Regions from separate parts of the Rahnella sp. AN3-3W3 genome, predicted to be linked through region 1. Evidence: predicted binding sites of a transcription regulator. Region 1 holds the regulator's gene; each other region holds the start of a gene.
The links. Region 1 encodes PurR, which represses purine synthesis genes. Its sites were predicted from a motif close to CANGCAAACGTTTGCNTG; they were not measured.
Positions count from the first base shown of each region.

Region 1 (3,507 bases):
TTCTCAGTACTGGCATTTTATTAAACAATTTTTGGCGGCTGCGCTGAACATCACATATTTAAAGATTCATCGAGAATAACATTTTTGCCGTTCGACGATAATGTCAGATTTGCAAAATCGTATTCTTTATCTCAAATATTAAGCTGATGAAAAATGGTTATTTTTTTTACTTAAAATGGCGCTTATTTCGACATAAAAAAAGCTATTAACTTTTTCTCACAATATGATCTAGAATCGAGTCAATTCGTGCTTTTTTGTCGGGTTCTTTTAAGCAATACTCTGACATCCCTGATGTTTAACCCAACCACTCATGGTAACGAAGCTATGCGCTTACTGTTCACGCTTTTTGTGCTGCTCTTTACCCAGCTGTTTCTTAATATGGCTCATGCATCGCCACAGACCCGCGTCTCTGCCGATCAGCGGAAGAGCCATGTTAATTCCGTGACGCCGGAAGAACGGCGAAAGCGAAAGACAGTGGCGGCGAAAACCAGTAAAAAAACAAAAGTCGCACCGGTGACAGAGAAAAAGACTCAGGAAAAAGCATCAAAATCGAAGAAGGTCAGCAGCACCGAACTGGTCAAACGCAAGACAACTTCTGAGAAAAGCGTAAAAACGACCCGGGCCGAAAGCAAAAAAGAAAAAACACTCAGGACAACGCGGGCCGAGAAAAAGACAGAAAAAGCCACTAAATCACGAGCGCTTGCCAAAAACAGCAGTGAAAAAATCAGCAAGAAAGAAGCGTATGGCCGACACCGTAAAGGTAAAAAATTACGCGAAGAAGACACCAAACCTATTACGCTGAGTGCGACACATAAAAAACGCTATCAGCATGCACAACAAACGGCGATGACTAAGCTGATGCACCAGGTCGGCAAACCTTATCGCTGGGGAGGAACTTCTCCGAATACCGGTTTTGATTGCAGCGGTCTGGTCTATTACGCTTACAAAGATTTGATCCGCATTAAAATGCCGCGCACGGCAAACGAGATGTACCACCTGCGCGATGCAGCGCCGGTGAAACGTGGCGAACTTGAAAGCGGTGATCTGGTGTTCTTCAGAATCAACAACCGCGGCGCAGCGGATCATGTGGGTGTTTATGTTGGCAACGGCAAATTTATCCAGTCGCCAAGAACCGGTGAAGACATCAAAATCACCTCACTGGGCGACGATTACTGGCAAGACCACTATGTTGGCGCGCGTCGGGTGATGACCCCAAAAACAATCCGATAATAAACAATTCGTTAAGTCTGAGGTTTCGCTAATCAGCCATTGAATAGCACTTAACGAAGAGTTTCTGCAGGGAAGAGTATCGGCGGTAACGGTCACTGCGTAAAATTGAAAAGGGCGATTCCTGTGAAAGGTATCGCCCTTTTTTGTTGCGTCTCACTACTGTCTTAGTGCCAGATTAGTTCATCACTGCCGTGAAGCTGAAAGCGATAATCATGAGCAAAGCGCATACCGTGGTGATCAACGATAATTTCAGGTTGCTGTCCATCAAACCCCCTTTCGGATCAAGTTGTGGCGTTTCTTTTAGCCACACTAAATGTGTGCCAACGCATTTTCGCATAATTCACTTTTAAAATCTTCTGCTGAATGACAATGCGAACATGACAATTTTACTTCCACTTTCATGCATTATAAGAGAAAATTGTCGGTTAACACGCCTGTGTGCCGGTCGATTTCACCCGAGAGCATTTCACGCCTCATTCTGAAGAATCCACCCAATGATTACACTGCCCTTTTAGATGTCCGCAGTGTAATCAACGCAAGCAAACGATTAACATAATGCTAACGTGCTGAAGCACGGAAGTTCAGGAGTCATTCTTTACATGGCAACGATTAAAGATGTCGCAAAGCGCGCTGGCGTTTCCACTACAACCGTGTCGCACGTCATCAATAAAACACGTTTCGTCGCCGAAGAAACCAGGGAAGCGGTGCTGCTTGCCATTAAAGAGCTACATTATTCTCCGAGCGCCGTAGCCCGTAGTCTTAAAGTGAATAACACCAAGACGATTGGTCTGCTGGCAACCTCCAGTGAAGCGCCCTATTTCGCCGAGGTGATTGAAGCCGTCGAGAACAGCTGCTTCTCCAAAGGCTATACGCTGATCTTGTGTAACTCGCACAATAATCTGGAAAAACAACAGGCCTATCTGCAAATGCTGGCGCAAAAACGCGTCGATGGTCTGCTGGTGATGTGCGCAGAATACCCTGACGAATTACTCAATATGCTTGAAGAGTATCGTTCGATTCCGATGGTGGTGATGGACTGGGGCGAAGCGCGTAAAAACTTCACCGACAGCATTATCGATAATGCTTTCGAAGGCGGTTATATGGCCGGACGCTATCTGATCGAACGAGGGCATCGTGATATTGGCGTGATCCCGGGACAGCTGGCGCGTAACACCGGCGGCGGTCGTTTCCAGGGTTTTGTCAAAGCGCTGACGGAAGCCAATATCCCGCTTCGTGAAGAATGGGTGGTTCAGGGCGATTTCGAGCCGGAGTCAGGTTATCAGGCGATGCATAAGATTCTGATGCAGAAACAACGCCCCACCGCCGTCTTTTGCGGGGGCGATGTCATGGCAATGGGCGCAATCTGCGCCGCTGATGAGCTCGGATTGCGCGTTCCGCAAGATATTTCGGTGATTGGCTACGATAACGTGCGTAATGCGCGGTACTTCTCTCCGGCACTGACGACCGTCCATCAGCCGAAAGAACGGTTGGGTGAGATGGCCTTTACTATGTTACTCGACCGCATCGTCAGCAAACGTGAAGAATCACAGACCATCGAGGTGCATCCGAAACTGGTTGAGCGTCGTTCGGTGGCCGATGGCCCGTACCGTGACTATCGCCGTTAATGTTTGCCTTTAATCTTTTATAACGCCTGCTTTTGCAGGCGTTTTATTTCTCAGTCCCGCAACCATTCACGGTTCATCGTTTCTGTATCACCCATATACTCCAGCAACCACGCCAGTGAAGGTGACGGATTACTCTGGTCCCACGTGAGGCAACACGGGCTGTCAGGGAAGATATTCTCCAGCGCCAGAACCTGCAAGGTCTGCTGCTCAATGCGATGGCTCACGCGATGTACCGGCATCATTCCCACACATAAACCTTCACTCAGACATTCAAGCGCGCAGGTCCAGTCCGGCACAACCAGACGCCGTTGGTTATCAAGCGTCCAGGTATCACGCTTGGGCAACGTCCGCGAGGTATCTTCAAGACATAATGCGGGATAAGGCCTGAGCTGGTCATCACTGAGCGCACCCGGTAACTGCGCCAGCGGATGCTGCGAGCTGACCACGCAGTGCCAGTCCATAAACCCCATATCGCGAAAACTGAAACGTCCACCAACCGGTATCGCACGCGTCGCACCGATTGCCACATCAGCACGTCCGTCAACCAGTGCGTCCCACACACCATTAAACACTTCGGAATGAATAATCAGTTCCGTGTCAGGAAAATGACGATAGAAATCCAGCACCAGTCGCCGGGTTCTTGCCGGTTTAA
Region 1 covers NZ_JYDG01000020.1:38,894-42,400, forward strand. The annotation lists gene UC15_RS07830 (C40 family peptidase) at 325-1,230, shown strand; gene UC15_RS26240 (YnhF family membrane protein) at 1,406-1,567, opposite strand; gene purR (HTH-type transcriptional repressor PurR) at 1,830-2,855, shown strand; gene punR (DNA-binding transcriptional activator PunR) at 2,906-3,507, opposite strand, start outside.

Region 2 (3,507 bases), on a different contig from region 1:
GCAGTCAGGTTTCGACATGCTGTTACCACAGGCGATTATGGCGCTGTTCGAGCCGCTGATTTCCGCCGCTGACTCACTGCCCGCAGTACTTCTCGCCGTGCTGATTTGCCACCTGTTGTGGTTTGCCGGTATTCACGGTTCAGCCATCGTTTCCGGCATGTTGCAGGCTTTCTGGTTAACCAACCTTGGCCTGAATCAGACAGATCTCGCCGCAGGTTTACCGATGACGCACATCATGACCGAGGCTTTCTGGAATTTCCTGATCGTTATCGGCGGCTCCGGCGCAACCATCGGGCTGGTGTTGCTGTTTTGTCGCAGCAAGTCGGCGCATCTGCGTACAATGGGCAAACTCAGTCTGGTACCCAGCTGCTTTAACATTAATGAGCCGGTGATCTTCGGCACGCCAATTGTTATGAACCCGGTATTTTTCATCCCCTTTCTTCTGGCACCGATGGTGAATGCCGTCATTGCCTACACTGCGGTTAAAACCGATCTTCTGCCGCATATGATTTCACTGGTTCCCTGGACATCTCCGGCGCCGATTGGCGCAGCCTGGGCAATGGGCTGGGATTTCAAAGTGTCGATTCTGGTCGTCATGCTGATGGCACTTTCGATGGTGATTTACTATCCGTTCTTCAAGGTTTATGAAAAACAGCTTATGGCGCAGGAGAAAGCCGCTGAAGCGGAAGAGGTGTTTACGGAAAAGGCAGCACAGTAAGCGATAAATCAGAAGGAAAGGCAGGCACAGAAGCGAAACTTCTGTGCCTGTTTTTTTAACTGAAAGCCGGGAATATTGGCAGCATCAGATACAATTTAATGACGATCGCATTGGCAATATCAATGAAGAATGCCCCAACCATCGGCACAACCAGGAAGGCCAGATGCGAAGGACCAAACTGGTTGGTGATCGCCTGCATATTTGCAATCGCCGTCGGCGTTGCACCCAGTCCGAAGCCGCAATGTCCGGCAGCCAGTACCGCGGCATCATAGTTTTTGCCCATTACGCGATACGTTACGAAAATCGCGTAAAGCGCCATCGCGATGGTCTGTACGATGAGGATTGCCATCATCGGCAAAGCCAGTGACGCCATTTCCCACAGCTTCAGGCTCATCAGTGCCATCGCAAGGAACAACGACAGGCTGACATTACCCAGTACTGAAACGGCCCGGTCGAAAACACGATAAAAACCGAGCCACGCCATGACGTTGCTCAGGATCACACCCACGAACAGAACACAGACAAATGTCGGAATTTCGAAGGCAGACCCCTGAAGCAGGCTGGCAAAGTAAGTTCCAGCCATCAGACATATCGCGATCAGCGCGATCGTTTCCACCATCACCAGCGGGGTGATCATCCGCCCGATGGTCGGTTTTTCAAATGCGCTGGGATCGGCGGCATCTTCCGGTGTGCCGTTTGGTGTTGAAGAATGGCTGACCAGATAACGCGCCACCGGCCCGCCGATGATTCCACCTAACACCAGGCCGAAGGTCGCGCAGGCCATAGCAACTTCCATCGCGTTTTCAAAGCCATAACGTTCGATAAACAGCTTGCTCCACGCCGCACCTGTTCCGTGACCGCCAGAAAGTGTAATCGAACCGGCCAGCAAGCCCATCAGCGGATCAAGCCCCAACATTTTCGCCATCCCGATACCGATGGCGTTTTGCATCAGCAACAGGCCGATAACGACAAAGACCAGAAGAAATAAAGATTTGCCGCCTGCACGCAAGCTGGAAAGATTGGCATTCAAACCAATTGTCGCAAAGAACGCCAGCATCAGGGGCTCTTTAAGGGACATATCAAAGCCGATTTCCAATCCGAACATCTGATTGGCGATCAGCAACAGCAAAGCGACCAGCAACCCGCCGGCAACGGGCTCAGGAATAGTGTATTTCTTTAGAAATTTGACCGACTGGACGCATTTTCGTCCTAAAAGGAGTACCAACGTGGCGGCAACGAGCGTGCCGTAGTTGTCGAGTTGAATCATTGAAAAACTCCATTTTAAAAAAATATCCAAAAATATTATTGAGTTATAAACATCTCATTTAAGTATCATTTCCCCAGAGGCTGAATTAGAAGTCATTAAAGCTGCGATAAGCAAGAAAAACAGATCGTAAATCTCCCCTTAACCCAAACATTCCACCCAAAATTGCCGATAGCAAACGATTGCTTTTGTCGGTGATTTCAATAAAAATGCCCGCTTTGCCGCTTATTGGAATGCCACAACATGAGTTCGCAAACCGCAGAACAAGAAACACAGCAATCTGACCTCTCACGCCAGCAAAAAAGTGAACTGATTTACCGCCTCGAAGATCGTCCGCCACTTCCTCAGACGTTATTTGCCGCCTGTCAGCATTTGCTGGCGATGTTTGTTGCGGTGATCACACCGGCATTGCTGATTTGCCAGGCGCTGGGTTTACCCGCGCAGGACACGCAGCACATCATCAGCATGTCGCTGTTCGCCTCTGGCCTCGCTTCCATTTTGCAGATTAAAACCTGGGGGCCTGTCGGTTCAGGTTTACTCTCCATTCAGGGCACCAGTTTTAACTTTGTGGCACCGCTTATCATGGGCGGAATGGCGCTGAAAAATGGCGGTGCCGATGTCCCGACCATGATGGCGGCGCTGTTCGGCACCCTGATGCTGGCTTCCTGTACTGAAATCATTCTTTCCCGTTTCCTGCATCTCGCACGCCGCATCATTACGCCGCTGGTTTCCGGCATCGTGGTGATGATTATCGGGCTTTCACTGATTCAGGTCGGACTGACGTCTATTGGCGGCGGTTACTCCGCCATGAGTGATCACACTTTCGGCGCGCGAAAAATCTGTTGCTGGCCGCCGTGGTGCTGGTGGTGATTGTTCTGCTGAACCGTCAGCGCAATCCTTATCTGCGCGTGGCATCTCTGGTGATCGCGATGGCCGTGGGTTATCTGGCAGCCTGGATGATGGGGATGTTGCCCTCCGTCGCGCCAGCTGCACAAACAAACTGGATAACCTTACCGACGCCGCTGTACTACGGTCTGGGCTTCGACTGGAATCTGCTGATCCCGTTGATGCTGATTTTCATGGTCACGTCGCTGGAAACTATCGGTGATATTACCGCGACCTCAGACGTTTCGGAGCAGCCGGTCAGCGGCCCGCTTTATATGAAGCGCATCAAAGGCGGTGTTCTGGCAAACGGCCTGAACTCAATGCTGTCTGCGGTGTTTAACACCTTTCCGAACTCCTGCTTCGGGCAGAACAACGGCGTGATTCAGCTGACCGGTGTTGCCAGCCGCTATGTCGGTTTTGTTGTCGCTCTGATGCTGATCATCCTTGGGCTGTTCCCTGCCGTAGCGGGTTTTGTGCAACATATTCCTGAACCGGTTCTGGGCGGCGCAACCATCGTGATGTTCGGTACGATCGCGGCTTCCGGCGTGCGTATTGTTTCCCGCGAGCGCCTTAACCGCCGCGCAATTATGATCATGGCGCTTTCACTGGCCGTCGGTATGGGTGTTTCCCAGCAACCGCT
Region 2 covers NZ_JYDG01000054.1:21,838-25,344, reverse strand. The annotation lists gene UC15_RS15620 (PTS sugar transporter subunit IIC) at 1-718, shown strand, start outside; gene gltS (sodium/glutamate symporter) at 774-1,985, opposite strand; partial or broken gene UC15_RS15610 (NCS2 family protein) at 2,226-3,507, shown strand, end outside.
Region 2: the regulator PurR is predicted to act here: its motif matches at 2,154-2,171, upstream of gltS (sodium/glutamate symporter).

Region 3 (3,507 bases), on a different contig from region 1:
TTTGAACGTTTAGTTGCTTATGTGACCGGTGTTCAAAACGTTCGTGACGTGATCCCGTTCCCACGTACACCACGTAGTGCAACCTTCTAATTAATTAAACTATTTCTAATTAACAAAATAGTTACAAAACTAAGGCCAGCAATGCTGGCCTTAGTCATTTTGAAAGATAGATCCCTGTCACAAAGTTCCGTAAAATACACATTTTGCAATACATTTTTTCTGACTGAAACATATTTAGTAATTTAGTAGCATTTTCGCTATGGATTAAGCTTACTACGGATGGAATAGTGCGTTCAGACACAGGAGACACCAAACTTTCGTGAATAGTTCCGTAAAGAATTATTTAGGCAGTGGCAGGTGTCCAAATAAAACCAATGAGGGTAATAATAATGATGAAGCGCAATATTCTTGCAGTGGTAATCCCTGCTCTGTTAGTTGCTGGTGCAGCTAACGCAGCTGAGATCTATAACAAAGACGGCAACAAACTGGATCTGTACGGTAAAGTTGACGCGCGTCACACCTTCTCTGACAACGCTGGCGACGATGGCGACCAGACCTATGTCCGTTTCGGCTTCAAAGGCGAAACTCAAATTACTGACCAACTGACCGGTTACGGCCAGTGGGAATACAACGTTCAGGCTAACCACGCAGAAAGCGCTGGCGACGAAGGCAACAAAACTCGTCTGGGCTTCGCTGGTCTGAAATTTGGCGATGCAGGTTCTTTCGACTACGGTCGTAACTACGGCGTAATCTACGACGTAATGTCCTACACCGACCAATTGCCAATCTTTGGCGATGACACCATGTACCAGAACAACGACAACTTCATGGTTGGTCGTGGTAATGGCATGGCAACTTACCGTAACAGCAACTTCTTCGGTCTGGTTGATGGCCTGAGCTTCGCTGTACAGTACCAGGGTAAAAACGACGAAGGTCGTGACGATCGTGGCGCAGTTGATTCCAATGGCGACGGCTGGGGTACTTCTGCCGCTTATGCTATCGGCGACTCCGGTGTTAGCCTGACAGGTGCTTACTTCTCTTCTAACCGTACCTCTCTGCAGAAGCGTGACGGTGCTGGTGATAAAGCTGACGCATACGCATTCGGCGCGAAATACGACGCTAACAACCTGTACCTGGCGACCTTCTACGGTGAATCACGTAACACCACTGATTACGGCAACCCGGGCTCTATTGCTAACAAAACTCAGAACTTCGAAGTTGTTGCTCAGTACCAGTTCGATTTCGGTCTGCGCCCATCTATCGCCTACCTGCAGTCTAAAGGTAAGGACCTGAACGGCTTCACCAAAAATGGTTCTACCTACGGCGGCGGCGATGCTGACCTGGTTAAATACGTAGAAGTAGGTACTTACTACTACTTCAACAAAAACATGTCTACCTATGTTGACTACAAAATCAACCTGCTGGACGACAACAGCTACACCAAAGCATCTGGCCGTAGCACAGACGACATCGTTGGTGTTGGTCTGCAATACCAGTTCTAATATCGCTTGACGATGCGCTTTCGGGCGCATCAAAGTGGATATCAAGGCAGAGCTTCGGCTCTGCCTTTTGCATTTAATCAATTCAAAAAACGAACTTTGCTACCCTCTTCCATAAAAAATTTTAATCTCACACGCCTTCTCACAACTCTGCTTTCTTTTTGCCGCAAACGGTTGGCAAACGACAGCGCTGGCGGTACCCTGATGCCCTCTTTCGTCATATCAGGCTATGGAATTTTCCGACATGTTTGAAAAAATCACTGCAGCACCTGCTGACCCTATTCTGGGTCTTACCGATCTTTTCCGCGCTGATGACCGCTCGAATAAAATCAATCTTGGGATTGGTGTTTATAAAGATGAAACGGGTAAAACGCCGGTTTTGGCCAGCGTGAAGAAAGCCGAACAGTTTCTGTTGGAAAATGAAACAACGAAAACCTATCTGAGCATCGACGGATTACCTGATTTTGCACATTGCACGCAGGAACTGCTGTTCGGTAAAGACAGCGCAGTGATTGCGGATAAGCGTGCGCGCACGGCACAAACGCCTGGCGGTACCGGTGCCCTGCGCATTGCAGCAGATTTTATTGCGACACAAACCAGCGCCAAACGCGTGTGGGTCAGCAATCCAAGCTGGCCGAACCATAAAGGCGTATTTTCCGCTTCAGGCCTGGAAGTTGCAGAGTACAACTATTACGACGCAGCCAATCACAGTCTTGATTTCGACGGCATGCTGAAAAGCCTGAGCGAAGCGAAAGCCGGTGACGTAGTGTTGTTCCACGGTTGCTGCCACAACCCGACGGGTATCGACCCGACTGAAGAACAATGGGCGAAGCTGGCTGAATTGTCTGTGGCAAACGGCTGGTTACCGCTGTTCGATTTCGCTTATCAGGGTTTTGCTAAGGGTCTGGAAGAAGATGCCGCGGGTCTGCGCCTGTTTGTTGCCAGCCATAAAGAGTTACTGGTCGCCAGTTCTTACTCGAAAAACTTCGGCCTGTATAATGAACGTGTCGGCGCCTGTACTTTAGTCGCCGCTGACGCTGAAACCGCCGATCGCGCGTTCAGTCAGATGAAATCGGTTATCCGTGCAAACTACTCTAACCCGCCAGCACACGGCGCAGCAGTTGTAGCTACCATTCTGGGTAACGAAGCCTTGCGCACGCTGTGGGAGCAGGAACTGAGCGATATGCGTCAGCGTATCCACCGTATGCGTCAGTTGTTTGTCAGCACCTTGCAGGAAAAAGGGGCGCAGCAGGATTTCAGCTTTATTATCAATCAGAACGGGATGTTCTCTTTCAGCGGCCTGACCAAAGATCAGGTATTGCGGTTACGGGATGAATTCGGTGTATACGCGGTGAATTCAGGACGTATCAACGTTGCGGGTATCACACTCGACAATATGGCACCACTGTGTGAAGCCATCGTCGCCGTACTGTAATCGTTAAGCACTGCTTCTCGATTAAAAAAGCCCGTCAGGACACTGACGGGCTTTTTGTATTCAGGCAATCAATAATTACCAGACCGGCATTTCATCCTGCAGGAAAGGATTGTTTTTACGCTCGTAACCAAAGTCAGACATCGGGCCATGACCTGGAATAAAGACCATGTCATCACCCAGAGGCAACAGCTTGGTTTTAATCGAGTGGATCAGCGCCTGATGATCACCGCGCGGGAAATCACTTCGCCCTACGCCGCCTTTGAAAATCACGTCACCGGAAATGGCAATACGCGTTTCATCATTGATGAAAACAATATGCCCCGGCGTATGACCCGGGCAATGTAATACAGATAAGGTTTCTTCGCCCACACTCACGGTGTCACCTTCCTCGAGCCAGGTATCAGGCGTCAGCGGGTCACAATGGTCAAGGCCAAACATCTGGCTCTGAGTTGGCAAAGCATCAAGCAGGAACTGATCTTCCTTCTGCGGGCCAATAACGGGCACCTGATAATGAGCAGCCAGTTCAGCGGCGGCACCTACGTGATCAAGATGACCGTGCGTGAGCAAAATTTG
Region 3 covers NZ_JYDG01000010.1:128,965-132,471, reverse strand. The annotation lists gene asnS (asparagine--tRNA ligase) at 1-90, shown strand, start outside; gene ompC (porin OmpC) at 390-1,502, shown strand; gene UC15_RS04750 (amino acid aminotransferase) at 1,744-2,934, shown strand; gene UC15_RS04745 (MBL fold metallo-hydrolase) at 3,010-3,507, opposite strand, start outside.
Region 3: the regulator PurR is predicted to act here: its motif matches at 1,663-1,680, upstream of UC15_RS04750 (amino acid aminotransferase).

Region 4 (3,507 bases), on a different contig from region 1:
ATAACACTGCGCTGGGGCATCTGAACAGCGACAATCTGGTGATGGCGATTTTGCACGGCGTACAGCGCGGCGCGGAAAGCAAAGACGTGGCGATGCCTGCGTTTGAGCATTTATTGTCAGATACGCAGGTGGCCACGCTGAGTAATCAGTTGTTGCAGCAGTTTGGTAACGATCAGGCGAGTGTGACGCCGCAGCGGGTGAAAGAACTGCGCGCTGGCGGTAAACCTTCGCCGTTGCTGGAGCTGGCGCACTGGGGAATGGGCATTGCAGGGCTGCTGGTTATCCTGCTGATTGCGCTGTTCTTTGTTCGCCGTCGCCGTCGTCATTAATCCAAACTGGCGCAGCGATAAAAAAGGCTGACATTCTGTGTCAGCCTTTTTCTTTTCAGGGCAGGAATTAAATGACTTTATGCGGACCGAAGCATTCGTAGTGAATATTCGCTTCGCTGATGTTCATCGCCAGCAACTGTTTGGCCGCGAACTGCATAAAGCCGACGGGACCGCACAGGTAGAAATGCATCGCCGGATCATTCAGCTGTTCGCTGACTTTGCTCAGATCCATCAGCCCCTGATACTGAAAGTCCTCTCCCGGCAAATCATTTGCCTGTGGCTGGTTATACCAGACATGGCTCTCCAGCTGCGGCAGGTTTTTCTGCGCGCTTTTCACTTCACCGGCAAACGCATGAACCGCGCCGTTTTCAGCCGCGTGCAGCCACTGAACAGGCGCATGATGTCCGCGTTCTGCCAGCGTATTGAGCATACCTAACATCGGCGTCTGACCGACACCGGCAGAAATCAGCGCGACCGGCGTGGTATCGCTGATATCCATAAAGAAATCGCCGTGCGGGGCTGCCAGATGAATGATGTCGCCCGGCTGCGCAAAGTGATGCAGGAAGTTTGATACCGCGCCCTGGCCTTCGCGTTTAACGGCAATGCGGTAGGTTTTACCGTTCGGTGCCTGCGTCAGGGAATACTGACGGATTTCCTGATTTTCCAGCGAGGCATCGCGGATATACACCGCCAGATATTGTCCCGGCTGGAAATCCACCACCGGCAATCCATCGACAGGTTCCAGCAGGAAAGAGGTGATCAGTTCACTTTGCGGTTGTTTTTCGGCGATGCGGAATTCACGCGTACCGCGCCAGCCACCGGTTTTTTCTGCGCTGTCCTGATAAATCTCTGCTTCACGGTTGATAAACACATTCGCCAGCACGCCGTAGGCTTTGCCCCACGCATCCAGCACTTCCTGACCCGGGCTTAACATTTCATCCAACGTTGCCAGCAGATGTTCGCCGACAATGTTGTATTGATCCGGCTGAATGGTAAAGCTGGTGTGCTTTTGCGCGATGCGCTCCACCGCAGGTAATAATGCCGCCAGATTTTCGATATTGGCGGCGTAAGCACAGATGGCATCAAACAGCGCCTGACGCTGATCGCCGTTGCGCTGGTTGCTCATATTGAAAATGTCTTTGAGCTCGGGATTGTGCTCGAACATGCGGTCATAGAAGTGCGCGGTCAGTTTCGGACCGGTCGCTGCAAGCAAAGGAATAGTGGATTTAACGGTAGCGATAGTGGCTGAATCAAGCATAGTGAACTCCGTGTCTTTGTCGATTTCATTAAACATGTATTTTAAATGCATCTTATATAAACCCACAATTTCTGTAAACACCCCTAAAGGGGTAAGGGCTTTTTAAGGTGAAGAGTGTGATGGAACAGTGCGATGGGGGCTGAGTCACAAAGCTGAAATTTGTACATGTTCAGATGAATATTTATCCCTTGATTACGGGGAGAGGTTCGCAGATCAAAGCCTTGCTGTATCTGGAGCCAATCGTTTGCCTAAAAACCTCAAACTGACCCTATCCGAAGGGCGCTTAAACATTTACACTGTTGCGCAGAACCCGGAAGGGGCTTTTATTTTTAGTTTGTTGAGTCAGGAGATGCGGATGTTAAAGCGTGAAATGAACATTGCCGATTATGATGCTGAGCTGTGGGCAGCAATGGAAAAAGAAGTTGTTCGTCAGGAAGAACATATCGAGCTGATTGCGTCAGAAAACTATACCAGCCCGCGTGTTATGCAGGCTCAGGGTTCGCAGCTGACCAACAAATATGCCGAAGGCTACCCGGGCAAACGTTATTACGGTGGTTGTGAGTACGTCGACATCGTTGAACAACTGGCTATCGACCGTGCAAAAGAGTTGTTCGGTGCAGATTTTGCTAACGTTCAGCCACACTCCGGCTCACAGGCGAACTTCGCGGTTTACACCGCACTGCTGCAACCAGGCGACACCATTCTGGGGATGAACCTCGGCCATGGCGGTCACCTGACGCACGGTTCACCGGTTAACCTGTCCGGTAAACTGTACAACGTGGTGCCTTACGGTATCGACGAAAGTGGCGACATCGATTATGACGACGTAAAACGTCAGGCCGAACTGCACAAACCAAAAATGATCATCGGCGGCTTCTCCGCGTTCTCCGGTATCGTTGACTGGGCAAAAATGCGTGAAATCGCCGACAGCGTTGGTGCTTACTTCTTCGTCGACATGGCACACGTTGCCGGTCTGATTGCTGCGGGCGTTTACCCGAACCCGGTTCCGCACGCGCACATCGTGACCACCACCACGCACAAAACGCTGGCTGGCCCACGCGGCGGTCTGATTCTGGCGAAAGGCGGTGATGAAGAGTTCTACAAAAAACTGAACTCCGCTGTCTTCCCTGGTGGTCAGGGCGGCCCGCTGATGCACGTGATTGCCGGTAAAGCGGTAGCACTGAAAGAAGCGATGGAACCTGAGTTCAAAACCTATCAGCAGCAAGTGGCTAAAAATGCTCAGGCAATGGTCGCTGTGGTTCTGGAACGTGGCTACAAAGTGGTTTCCGGCGGTACGCACAACCACCTGTTCCTGATGGATCTGGTTGATAAAAACCTGACCGGTAAAGAAGCCGATGCCGCACTGGGTCGCGCTAACATTACTGTGAACAAAAACAGCGTGCCTAACGATCCGAAGAGCCCGTTCGTGACTTCCGGCGTGCGTATCGGTACTCCGGCTATCACCCGTCGCGGCTTTAAAGAAGCTGAAGCGCGTGAACTGGCTGGCTGGATCTGCGACGTGCTGGACAACGTGAACGACGAAGGTACTATCGAACGCGTTAAACAGAAAGTTCTCGACATCTGTGCACGCTTCCCGGTTTACGCGTAATATTTGCGAAGCCGTAAAGCTGCTAAAACCCGCTCCGGCGGGTTTTTTTATAGGCATGTATCAGAATTTGTGAGCTGGCAGACATTACTGGAGTATGAAAGCGTCTGCGGATTGCTAGCGATTGTGAGCTTTGTCAAAGTATTGGCCTCACACCGGAGGATTTATGGAATTGCGTTCCACGCGCTGGCTTGCACTCAGTTATTTCACCTATTTTTTCAGTTACGGTATTTTTCTTCCCTTCTGGGGCTTATGGCTTAAAGGCGAGGGTATTTCCTCCGAAAGCATCGGCCTGTTGCTCGGCGCCGGTTTAG
Region 4 covers NZ_JYDG01000045.1:72,061-75,567, reverse strand. The annotation lists gene UC15_RS13590 (cytochrome c) at 1-329, shown strand, start outside; gene hmpA (NO-inducible flavohemoprotein) at 397-1,638, opposite strand; gene glyA (serine hydroxymethyltransferase) at 1,943-3,196, shown strand; gene UC15_RS13575 (3-phenylpropionate MFS transporter) at 3,360-3,507, shown strand, end outside.
Region 4: the regulator PurR is predicted to act here: its motif matches at 1,821-1,838, upstream of glyA (serine hydroxymethyltransferase).